One region of the Bacillus thuringiensis genome, then DNA from elsewhere that is predicted to be linked to it. Evidence: predicted binding sites of a transcription regulator. Region 1 holds the regulator's gene; each other region holds the start of a gene.

Region 1 (3,219 bases):
ATCGCAAAAGAATTACTTGCGATGTATCGCTTCGATGAAATGAAAAAAAATCCATCGACTTCAAATGTGACAAGAGCTGTTATGGCAGCGATTGGACTTAGTTTGTTTAATTTTATTATTGTGTTAGGCCCGTTAGTCGCAATTATTGCTTTTATATTTTCTTTTTGGATTGGTGGTATTGCTAGTGTAGTAACACCATTTTTCGTGATTGGAAAAGTATTTATGGGTACTTTTATATGGTTGGATCTTTTCGTTAGTATAACGTTTGTTGGAGTAGGTTTATTATTATGTATTATCGCTTTTTATAGTACAAAGTGGTTTAAGAGATTGTGTGTACGATATGTAATATGGAACTTCAAAATGATAAAAGGAGAGTAAATGATGAAAAAACTATTTTTAATCGCTATCGCTTGTATCATTATTGGAGTAATAGGAATTTCCCAAACATATGAAAAAGCAGTACAAACTGCTGAAAAAGGCGATAAAGAAAATATAATTAAAAACGAAACATTAAAAAATATAGAAGTTAAGTTAGATGCCGGGGATATTATTGTCCGAAAATCTCCTGACTCTTCTTTTTATATCAAGCAATCAGGAGATGTACGTAAACAAGAGATTCGTATCGCAGAAGATGGTGACACATTAAAAATTATTGGGGAAAGAGAAAAAGGTGCTTCATTTGATTTTTCTTTTTACGATTTTAGGTTTCAAACGTCTAAATTGACTCTCCTTGTGCCCGAACGCTCCTACCAAGATGTAAAAGTAAATTCATCTGCCGGACAAATCGAAATGAGTGATGTGAAAAGTGATAGCGTAAGTGTTAGAACACTTGCTGGAGAAGTAGAGTTGAAACAAGTAACGGCTAAGAATGTGGAGGGATCGACAAAAGCTGGTGAGGTGAACTTTAAGAAGGTATTAGGGAAAGTGACCGCAAAAACAACAAGTGGGGAAATAAATATTCAAGATCATGATTCTAAGTATAATCTAGAAGCAAGTTCAACTGCGGGAGATATAGATATTACTTTATCGGAAAAACCACAAGATGCGGTAATTACTGGGCAAAGTGCTGCCGGAGATGTAACAATTTTTAATGAAGAAAATAATAACGTAACAATTGGAAATGGTAGTAAAAAGATTAGCGGTAAAACGGCTGCTGGAGATGTGACGATTGAAACTCGCTAATAAGAAATAGAATGTATGGAAATCTATCAAAATACAAAAAAGAAGATAATTACCGTATATAAATAAGGTAATTATCTTCTTTTGTTATTTTTAATGTAAATCACGATATACGCCAATTACTTTCCCGATAACTGACACTTGTTTTAAAATGATAGGTTCTAATGAAGAGTTTTCTGGTTGTAGACGGAAATGGTCTTTTTCTTTATAGAAACGTTTAACAGTTGCTTCGTTATCTTCTGTTAAAGCGACTACAATTTCACCATTATATGCAGACTGTTGTTGGCGAACAACAACTAAATCTCCATCGAAAATACCAGCTTCAATCATACTATCTCCAGAAATACGTAACATGAACACTTGGTCTGCTCCAGCAACAATACTAGCTGGAAGTGGGAAATGTTCCTCTACGCTTTCGACAGCTGTAATTGGTAAACCAGCAGTAACTTTTCCGACAATTGGAACTTGAATAACAGATTGTGTTTCTGTATCGATTCGGTCTACGCCTAAAATTTCAATCGCTCGTGGTTTCGTTGGATCGCGTCGAATGTATCCTTTTTCTTCTAATCGTGATAAATGTCCGTGCACTGTAGAACTAGAAGCGAGGCCGACTGCTTGACCGATTTCACGTACGGAAGGTGGATATCCTTTTTCTTGTACTTTTAGCTTAATAAAGTCGAGAATGTCTTGCTGGCGTTTCGTTAACTTTTCCATGTTTTCTAACACCTCGTTTTCTTTCATTTTTCTTATTAATAAGTATAACATGTGAAAAAACATTCTACAAACATAAGTTCGAACAAATGGCTGATTTATGTTACACTATAGGGAAATAATAGGGAGAAAGAGGGGTTCAAAATGAATGCAATTATTTATGCACGTGTGAGTACAACGAAAGAAGCACAAGAAACATCATTATTACGTCAAAAAGATGAATTATTGCATTTAGCTGAGCGCTATCAAATGAATGTTTCTAAGGTGATTGAAGAGCAGGCTAGTGGATATACAATTGAGCGTGACGGTATATTAGAGGTGTTGGATACAATTCGAGACGAACAAATTGATGTGTTACTTATACAAGATGAAACGCGACTTGGTAGAGGAAATGCGAAAATCGCATTAATGCATTGTTTACATAAAGAAGGTATAAAAGTATATACGCATACACATAATGGTGAATTACAATTGTCGGATTCTGATTCGATGGTATTAGATATTATTGGTATTGTTGAAGAATATCAAAGAAAGATTCATAATTTGAAAATTAAACGAGGTATGCAACGTGCAGTAGAAAAAGGCTATCGTCCAGAAAAAAATTTAAAAAATCGGCATTTAAGTGTAGGAAGAGAGAAAAAAGAAGTGCCAATTGAGGAAATTGTACGTTTGCGAAAAAGTGAACTCACGTTTGAAGAAATTGCAGCAACACTACGTGGATTTGGTCATAATGTTTCAAAGGCGACTGTACATCGTAGATATGTAGAGTATACGAAGCAATTGCTTGATAAAGAAGAGTAACTATTGTATGATAATAATCAGTTTTGATTAGAAGGGGGATTCGAGATGATTAATCACGAACTCGTTGAACGCATTAACTTCTTAGCGAAAAAAGCAAAAGCTGAAGGTTTAACTGAAGAAGAGCAACGTGAGCGTCAATCGCTACGTGAACAATATTTAAAAGGATTTCGTCAAAATATGTTAAACGAACTTAAAGGAATTAAAGTTGTTAACGAAGAAGGTACAGATGTTACACCGACGAAATTAAAAGCTTTAAAAAAGCAAGATAATGCAAAATTAAATTAAAAGATGGGCGAAGCCCATCTTTTTTTATTTGTAAAAATCGTTATTTAATAACTTTCCAGTTGTTATTAACTGTTGCTTCTATCGTTTTATGTTCCAATATATAATTAGCGATAAGTTCAGACATATCTGTTGGTATATCTTTTACTACCGGTTTGTTTTGAAACATAAAGAAATTTCCACCGCCACTTGCACGATAATTATTCATTACAACGTCATATTCTTCATTCATATTAAGAGGAACAC
Region 2 (3,219 bases), 700 kb from region 1:
GCTTTTGGTATCTCCATTCCGAAATGTTCATACGCAAGCGGCGTTACAATTCGGCCCCGTGGCGTTCGTTGTAAAAAGCCAATTTGTAATAAATACGGCTCATACACATCTTCAATTGTATGAGATTCTTCTCCAATTGTTGCTGAAACCGTTTCTAACCCAACTGGACCACCACGGAATTTCTCAATAATACCAAGCAGTAATTTATGATCAATATGATCTAGACCTAATTTATCTACTTGCAGTAGCTCTAATGCCATTTGCGTAATTTCCATCGTAACCGTTCCGTTACCACGAACTTGTGCGAAATCACGTACACGTCTTAAAAGACGATTCGCAATACGAGGTGTACCACGAGCACGTCTTGCAATTTCTAATGCAGCTAACGAATCGATTTCAACTTCAAATACTTCTGCTGTACGTTCAACAATCGCAGAAAGCTGATCTACTGTGTAGTACTCTAACCTTGAAAGTACACCGAAGCGGTCACGAAGCGGTGCCGATAATGCTCCAGCACGTGTCGTTGCTCCAACTAATGTAAATGGCGGTAAATCTAAGCGTACAGAACGTGCTGAAGGCCCTTTTCCAATTACGATATCAAGACAAAAGTCTTCCATCGCAGGATACAATACTTCTTCAATTGATCTATGCAAACGATGAATTTCATCAATAAATAATACATCCCCTGGCTGAAGCGCTGTTAATACAGCAGCTAAATCTCCTGGTCTTTCAATTGCCGGACCTGAAGTTGTTCTAACATTAACGCCCATCTCATTTGCAATAATATTCGCAAGCGTCGTTTTACCAAGACCTGGTGGTCCATATAAAAGCACGTGATCTAACGTTTCTTCACGCATTTTCGCCGCTTCAATAAATACTTCTAAATTATGTTTCGCTTTATCTTGGCCAATATACTGACGGAGCGTCTGTGGCCGTAATGAATATTCTAAATCCGAATCTTCATATGCAGATTCCCCTGAAAGGAGACGTTCGTCCATTATACTCACCTCTTACCATTTAGTAAAAGACTAAGTGCCTTTTTAATATACTGATCCGTCGTTAATGATTCTTTTAATAACTCTGGTACAACGCGAGAAACCTCGCGTTCTGCGTATCCAAGTGCGCGCAGAGCTTCCAGTGCCTCATCAAGCTCCGCTGATGAACCTTTCTTCTCATCAAAACGTTCTGTATCTGAGAATAAATCAACAAATGCATCTGGTACGACATCTGCTAATTTTCCTTTTAAATCTAAAATCATTTGGCGTGCTGTTTTCTTTCCGACGCCTGGGAATTTCACTAAAAACTTCTCATCTTCATGCTCAATCGCTTGAACGACCTGTCCTGTTTGACCAGAAGCTAAAATTGCAAGAGCGCCTTTTGGCCCAATGCCGGACACGCCTAACAACTTTGTAAATAATAAACGCTCTTCACGTGTTTTAAACCCGTAAAGTGCCATAATATCTTCTCTCACATAATGATATGTATAGACACGGATTTCTTGCTTACTTCTTTGAAATACATACGGATTCGGTGTGAAAATTTGATAACCAATTCCATTATGATCAATTACGACATATTCCGGCCCTACATGCTCCACGTAACCTGTAACATATTCAAACAAAATACGATCTCTCCCTCTTAAATCATGTATTCCATTTTAACATATTTAATGATAGAAAAGCGAGACTGCCCCAACAAATGTTCTCCACTTGAAACTTCTGTTATTTTCCATTGACAGAAAGTTTAAAGCACCTTAATATACAGAAGTCGATAATGATTATCAATACTAATTAAAGGGGTTACATCAGGATGAAACGTAAACTATTTATTTTATTTACTATTATGCTTGTTGTTCTTTCTATCGTTGGATGTTCTTCTCAAAAAGAAGAATCGAAAGTAAAAGAACAACCGAAAACAAAAGTTGTAAAACATGCTAAAGGTGAAGCTACAATTCCAGTAAATCCAAAGAGAATTGTTGACTTATCTGGATCAACAGAAGAACTATTACTTCTTGGACACAAACCTGTTGGTACAGCAAATACATATAAAGATAAAATCCAAAATCATTTAACAGACAAGTTAGATGGAGTAAAAGCAGTTGGTTGGTACTGGGCACCTAAAGTTGATTTAGAAGCTGTTACTGCTTTAAAACCAGACTTAATTATTTTAAACAACCGTCAATTAAAAATTTATGATCAACTAGAAAAAGTTGCACCTACAGTTGTTCTAGAAACAAACTTAGAAGACTGGCGTGGTAAGTTTAAAGAAGTAGGTAAGCTATTTGACGAAGAGAAGAAAGCAGACAAATGGATTGCAGACTACGATAAGAAAGCAGACTCTTTATCTAAAAAAATTAAAGAGAAAACAAAAGATGAGAACTTTATGTTCGTTGCAGTTACACCGCAAAACTTCCGTGTATACGGCAGCTTCGGATACGGTGACATCATCTTTAACGACTTAAAACTTCCTGCAACAAAAGGTACGGATTTAAAACAAACAATGGCGCAAGTATCACTAGAAGGCCTAGTTGCATTCCAGCCTGACCAAATGTTTATTGTAAACTTTGGCGGCGAAGCTGATAAAGTTTACGAAGACTACAAAAATAGTGCTGTTTGGAAAGACAATAAAGCGGTTAAGAACAATCACGTATATGAAGTATCAAATGAAGTCTTCAATACGAAAGCATTCAATCCAATTGGAAAAGATATGCTAATTGATGAAATCGCAAAAGAAATTTTAGCTAAGAATAAATAAGAAAAAAGCAGCTCACCATGAGCTGCTTTTTTTCTTATTTTGCACTGCGTATTGTTTCATTTTTTCAATCGTCTTCACAAAACCTTCTTTTGATTTGATACGAATACCACGTTTCAATTTCGCACGCTCATAACTCTCAAGCTTTTTCATATCAATTTGAAAGAAAGAATGGATCGCATTATCACTTTTCGGCACACCTTTGAAAATTTGTAATATCCCTTCCTCTGAAACACCAAAATATCCACTTGTTTTCAATAACGGAGAAATATCATCAACTTTCTTTTGCAATACAATTTGTACATCATCACGATCAACAAGTTGCCATTCTTTATATTGCTGTAAAAACTTTTCTAAATACGCCACTTTTTCTGTAAGTATTTCTTCGCTTACTTCGCCATCAACATACATACGCTCTAATAAAATTGTAACCTCAGGTTCTTTTTCCGTTACTTCTGGTACTGGCCC
Region 3 (3,219 bases), on a different replicon from region 1:
AACAAATATTAACATGTGGATGTTTCATTTTTGAAAATTTTGTTAATTTATAAACATAAACTCATCTTCTCCCCTAAAAATCCCACTCATTCATATTACATAAACTACTTTAAATCAATGTTGATATCATAAAAAATTAGGGTGAAAAACTTGTCATTATTAGGGGGTTGGCGGACTAAATAGATTGTAGCACTGTCGAACTGGAATATTTCGGTTTTTGTTCATTGTTTTTACCTCTTTATTTGCAGTATTTTGAATGTATACTTTTTTCGTATTTAGAGAGCATTAGTATATTTGGTCGGAAGTTACAGTTTTAGGGAAAATGAAAGTAAATAAATATTCAAAAGTTTACCTTCAAGAATAGTAAAAAGAACCTGTTTTTTAGGGTTCTTTTTTTATTTAAATCATATTTGGGTGTTTTCCTTTAAAGGATCTCATTTGTGTATCTCCTTACGATGCTTTCTAGAATATAGTCTCATTTAGAAAACTTTACAAAAGAATCCTTTATTATTTGAGTTTTCATGTCAACTAAATTACGTTTAATTATATTAAGATTTAGTTATATATCCTCTGAATGAGCTTTTTAAATATTTATTTGGATATAAATCATTAATCATTGCGTATGGACTTCCATTCCAGTATCTTACTACTGGTGTCCATAGTCTATTCCTTTTTAGCCACTTCATTGTGTATTGCTGTAATAATTGATTATCTGTCAGCTTTTCTTTTTCCTCAATTGTCCACTGTAATGCATCTAGTGCTTTCTCTCTCGTCCAAAAACCATTAGGTGTCATCTTAAATTCCCATTCTTTAAATTGATTCGGATATAAATCATTAATCATTGCATATGGACTATCATTCCAATATAATTGACAGGCTCCTCTCAATCCTGATTGAGTTAACCATTTATTTTCGTATATATTCTTCAACTGATCTGTATTTAATTTTTTTTCTTCAATTGTCCATTTCAGTGCTTGTAACGCTGTTTCTTTCGTCCAAAATTTATTAGGAGCCTTAGTAAATTCCCATTCTTTAAATCGATTTGGATATAAATCATTAATCATTGCATACGGGCTTCCATGCCAGAGCACCCTTAAAGGTGCACTTAGTCGCCGTTCATTTAACCATTTTTGCCCATAAATTTGCAAAAGTTTTTGAGGCGATAATTTTTCCTCTTCTTCAATTATCCATTTTAATAATTGTAATGCCTTTTCTTTCGTCCAAAAATTTAACGGCGTCATTCTAAATTCCCATTCTTTAAATTGATTTGGATATGCATCATTAATCATCGCATATGGACTATTGTCATATTTATGCTTCAATACGCCACGTAATCGATACTTTGCAATTAATGAGTTATTCCAATTCTGTTTTATCTCTTCTTCGTTCCAATTTAAAATGTTTGTTACTAAATACCTTGTTACTCTTTTAGCCATTTCATTGTTTTCATCTAAATTCCAAGTATTTCGTGGAAATCTATTTCTTTTTCCATCTAATATCTCCTGATAGATGTCCTCTATAGTAATTGTGTTCATCCGCATCACGTAACCTTCACTTTATAATGTATTAATATATAGTTAAAATGATTTCAAACAATTATTAATATTGATAATATACGTTTTTAGTGGGTTGCACACTGTACTTATCAATTAAACATGCATATAATTCTGCATACATGTTACGTTAACCACTTTTATTTACTGATATGTAGAGTTTAACGGTTTTTACATAGTAAATAGTAAATCTTCCTCCTGATAAGCACACCAATCGTAACACGTCATTTCTACCCGTACGTTTTTTTGTATAATTTGTTTAGGACCCTGTGGTGTATCGAGAAAATTCATCTGTAAAGCCGCGTGTTTATTGACAGTATACTGTAACGCGTTTTGTAATTGTTGAACGTCTAACGCTCCTTTGATTTAAATAAAAATCGGTTCATAATATAAGCCCTGATTTTTCATCAATTTGATGTGCTAGCCATAATATTTTTCGATTTTCTGTAAGAGGGGCTTGAGCGTCGTTTATCACATGAGAACTTTTTGTTTTTAAAAATTGTTTCATAAATGTCCCTCCCAAAAATATAAAAAATAAGATTGAAACTGTTCTTAGCGTGAGTCTCATACAGTGTAGAATAGATATCCAAATATAATCCGGAATACTTGATTAAGATTTAACGTTAAAAACATTACACATTTAGTATATTAAAATATAATAAATGTGTAACCCTCCAATTGGCTGTTATATAACTCAGCCAATGTATTAACTTCTTTCAGAAAGAAGGATAAGGGTGTTTCTATCCACTCCCCCAAAATGGGGGAATAAACAAAAATAAAGCATATTTTAATAACTTCGCAACTAAATCGATGATAACAACTCGCATTTTTGGGGGAGTTTTCCTTTTTATGAATATATCTATATCAATATCAATACTTATTACGTGTCTATTAACTGCTTAACGAATAAACCTATTTTCTAAATCAAAAGAAAGTATCGGAAAGTAAATAACGGTTAATATTGATAATGATATTTTAAAACTAAGAGAAGTCTCTTCTGAACTTCCTCAAGTTACTTGCATTGATGCTACAAACTATGGAGGGGATATATAGGAGGGACCATATCAAAAAAAATAACAGAGAAACAATATCATCAAATTCTTAAAGAAACATTCAATATTTTTTAGACAAGGAACATGAAGATAATTAATTATAAACTTTTATATAAGCTTGCTGCTCTCTCATTTGTAGAAAAAATCAGATTTTTTTATTTTGGGCTATTTGTGTTTTAAAAAATAATAGTAATGATGACAAAAAAATATAAAATACTTAGATTATTTTCTGAAACATAAAAAAATTGTGTCGATTCCATTCCTTTATTCTATTTTTTAATCACAATCACAGTATTCTTTCGATGATTTCACAATGTTTAAAGTCAATGCATAGGAATCTTACGTAATAAATTAGTGCATATAATCAAGTACTAGTTGTTTAATCTGAAAATTGAGAAATAATGTGAAGGAAGCTATCATAATACATGTATATAACATAATTGAAAAGGGGATGAAAGTAATGAAGAAAAAACAAAGAATGATAGTAACAGCAGCAATGGTGGCCACATTAGCTACAGGTGCATTACCTACTACATCGGTGTTTGCTGCAGAAACAAAGGCTCCTACCCAACAACAAGAATCGCAAATGAGTGCTCAAACTTTCGCACAGAGTA
Region 4 (3,219 bases), on a different replicon from region 1:
TAGTATGAAATTATAATAGAGAATACTTCCCCTACTTTTTGCACTTTTCATCCCTTCTGCCTTAGCAAAAGACGAAACAATCCCATAAAATAGAGCTACCACAAACCAATAATATTTGTTTTTCAACATTTCTTCTTTAAAGAACTCTTCTTCTGATAAGCCTATTACATTTAAAAACCATGGAATCAAAATCATTAACATCCCAAATGCAAATACAGTTAAGGGTATTCCATATTTACGTATAAAATGAGTCTCAGGTTTAACTTCAGTCTCTTTTTTATCCTCTTGTGACCCCAGTTCAAAATTCGTGAAATAACCTCCATCACCCGATAGAGGTGGATGTTTTTTCCACTTTAAGGAATACTCCAATGTTTTCCTGTTGTCTACTAGTTTTATACTCGCATCTTTTTTTAATTTCAAATCCTTCTCGTTTTTTAGGATTTCAAAAGCCCTTTCGCAAGCGTCATAATAATTGGTTTCATTAATCGGTTTCAATTCAACCTCTCCATTTAACCAATATTCAACATAGTATGGACTATTTTTTACACGTTCCAGTTTAGTTATCTTAGGAACTTTACCTCCTTTTCTTTCCTCATTTCTTATTTTCTTTTTTTTCATTATGTACCATGTACCCCCTTTATTATATAAACAGCTCTCGTATAATAAGAACCTAGTGAATTATATCTTCTACTTTAGAATTTTTTCAACACTTAATAGTATTTCTTTTTTATCTACCACTAATGGTAGCGAAAACACAGCTGTATTTTCTAAATCTTCTCTTCTATATCGTATAAGTGATTTCACCTTTATCTTTGGAATACCTTGTTGCTTCAGATAGCGATAAACTATGACTTTATACCGGAATTTTATATTAAGATCTTCTATACCATCTAATAGATCTTTAAGACTATATAACTTTACAGGAAACTCACTAATCTCAAACTCTTTAACATCTTTATTCATTAATTCCGTCTTCGAATATAGAAGATTCGTCTGCTGTAGCGCTATAGTTTCATACATTTTTGAAGTAGTAGATTTTTTCTCTGGATTCTTGGATATTTCGCCTAATCTCTCGATGGCGTAAGACCATAGAATATACAAAATAAAATATCAATAAAAGAACCCTTCAGGTTCTTTTTAATTTCTGTATGTGATTTTTTAATTAAACTCTCTTTATAAAGGAACTTAAGTTCCTTTATAACAAGAACAAACGTTCTTTTATATTTAAGGGGGAATTACAGTGTATGACTATTCAATCCTACCGAATAGAATCATCTTATGTGTTGATTTACGCAGTTTTTACGCTTCAGTGAGTTGCATCAAAATGGGACTTGATCCCATGCATACAAAGTTAGCTGTAGTCGGCGATGTAAATAGAAATGGTTCAATCGTTCTTGCTGCAACACCACCCTTAAAAGCCCTGGGCATAAAGAAGACGGCAAGGCTCTACGAGATTCCTCAAAGAAAAGATATTCTTGTTGTGAATCCGATTATGAATACTTACATAAAATGCTCTAATTACATAACAAAGTTAGCTTTACAATACGTTCCTTATGAGAATTTCCACCAATATTCCATAGATGAATTTCTGTTGGACGTTACTGATAGCATTCATTTATTTGCTAACGATCCCTATGAATTTGCTATGAAATTCAAACGTGAAATATATGAACATACACGCATTGAATGTACCATCGGAATTGCTCCGAACCCTCTAATGAATAAGATTGCTTTAGATATTGAAGCAAAGAAGAACAAAGGCGGGATTGCTCTTTGGAAGTATGAAGATGTCCTTACGAAATTATGGGGTATACGACCACTTAATAAATTTTGGGGCATTTCGTACAAAACGGAAGAAAAGTTGAATCGAAAGGGAATACATTCAATCGAAGATTTAGCCAATTCCCCTCTTAAATATTTAAAACAGAGTTTCGGCAAGATAGGTAAAGAATTGCACTTACATAGTAATGGCATCGACTTCAGCCGTATTTCGGAGAAATACGTCCCTGCTAAAACTTCAATCGGAAAAAGCCAAATTCTAATGCGTGACTATACAATAGAAGAATTCCCAATTGTTCTATTGGAACATATTGAAGAAGTCTGTTATCGCCTTAGAAGACAAAATAAACTTGCTCAAACCGTACAATTTTCTGTTGGTTATAGCAAAAGTTATAACGATGGGATTAGAAAAACACATACTTTAAGCCGTCCTACTAACTTAACAATGGATATTTATAAGATTTGTACATATTTTTTACATGAACAATATACTGGAGAACCCATCCGCAGCATAAACATTTCTCTAACGAATCTAATTCGGGAAGGGGAGGAACAAATTTCTCTTTTCGATAATATCACGCAACGAGAACAAGAAATGAAGCTAACAAAAGTAATGGATGAAATACGCACAAGGTTTGGGAAGAACAGTATTTTACGTGGGATTTTCTATACACATAGCGCTACAGCTAGACACAGAAACTCACTGATAGGGGGGCATAAGGCATGAGTAACGTCAATATGCCAAAAGGAAGAGGAATGATCAAATGGTCTCCGTTCGCAGCAATGCCTGAACAGTTTGTTGGTATTCGTGAAATCATCAAGGAGAAAAACAAAGTAACTCGGCCGATCTTAACCGCTGAAGAAAAAGAACTGATTGAGAACATGCTATTATGTTCCTTAGTATCAGAAGAAGAAATAATGATTACATATTATGAGGACGGTTATCTACTCTCAGGTTATATGACTGTTGTTGATATTGACCCGTCAAATAGCGCCGTTATATGTACGGATGCTTTTTATAATACGATGAAACTGCAATTTTCTAATATAATAGATGTAAAGTAAAATTATAAAATCGACATACAAATACTTATAGGAGTATCGCCAGTATTTTTAGAAAAAGTAAGCTAAGAACATACAAAATTTTATACAGTTTTTCGGCTAATACAGTAATAAACGAGAAACCTAAAACCGCGCCATAATAGGAATGTATAAAAAGATGAATAGTTTTATAGAAAATAAAAAAGGGGATTCCTTCTGAGAGTAAGGATTCCCCTTTTTCATTGCTCCCGATAATGAGACGTTATGTTAACCAATCATGTATATGATATACATGATTCTTTGTTCAATCGTCTAATAAAAAACCTAACTTATATTAGTAATTTTCCTTGTTTCTATTGATAAATATCAAAATACTACCTAACACACTTAATAAAAGTA

The links. Region 1 encodes LexA, which represses DNA repair genes until DNA is damaged. Its sites were predicted from a motif close to CGAACATATGTTCG; they were not measured.
Positions count from the first base shown of each region.
Region 2: a site for LexA is predicted at 1,692-1,705, ahead of ruvA (Holliday junction DNA helicase RuvA). Genes of this name have one in related genera too.
Region 3: a site for LexA is predicted at 1,789-1,802, ahead of AC241_RS31925 (DUF4046 domain-containing protein). Genes of this name have one in related genera too.
Region 4: a site for LexA is predicted at 1,204-1,217, ahead of AC241_RS31455 (Y-family DNA polymerase). Genes of this name have one in related genera too.

Region 1 is NZ_CP012099.1:3,549,808-3,553,026, reverse strand. It holds gene AC241_RS18210 (DUF1700 domain-containing protein) at 1-378, shown strand, start outside; gene AC241_RS18205 (DUF4097 family beta strand repeat-containing protein) at 379-1,182, shown strand; gene lexA (transcriptional repressor LexA) at 1,273-1,893, opposite strand; gene AC241_RS18195 (YneB family resolvase-like protein) at 2,035-2,691, shown strand; gene AC241_RS18190 (DUF896 domain-containing protein) at 2,737-2,976, shown strand; gene AC241_RS18185 (bifunctional metallophosphatase/5'-nucleotidase) at 3,017-3,219, opposite strand, start outside.
Region 2 is NZ_CP012099.1:4,253,839-4,257,057, forward strand. It holds gene ruvB (Holliday junction branch migration DNA helicase RuvB) at 1-998, opposite strand, end outside; gene ruvA (Holliday junction DNA helicase RuvA) at 1,004-1,621, opposite strand; gene AC241_RS21945 (iron-hydroxamate ABC transporter substrate-binding protein) at 1,810-2,754, shown strand; gene AC241_RS21950 (BofC C-terminal domain-containing protein) at 2,767-3,219, opposite strand, start outside.
Region 3 is NZ_CP012103.1:86,696-89,914, reverse strand. It holds gene AC241_RS31925 (DUF4046 domain-containing protein) at 549-1,541, opposite strand; gene AC241_RS34190 (amino acid adenylation) at 1,936-2,061, opposite strand; gene AC241_RS31920 (hypothetical protein) at 3,066-3,219, shown strand, end outside.
Region 4 is NZ_CP012102.1:81,338-84,556, reverse strand. It holds gene AC241_RS31465 (hypothetical protein) at 1-618, opposite strand, end outside; gene AC241_RS31460 (MerR family transcriptional regulator) at 688-963, opposite strand; gene AC241_RS31455 (Y-family DNA polymerase) at 1,241-2,506, shown strand; gene AC241_RS31450 (YolD-like family protein) at 2,503-2,844, shown strand; gene AC241_RS31445 (hypothetical protein) at 3,155-3,219, opposite strand, start outside.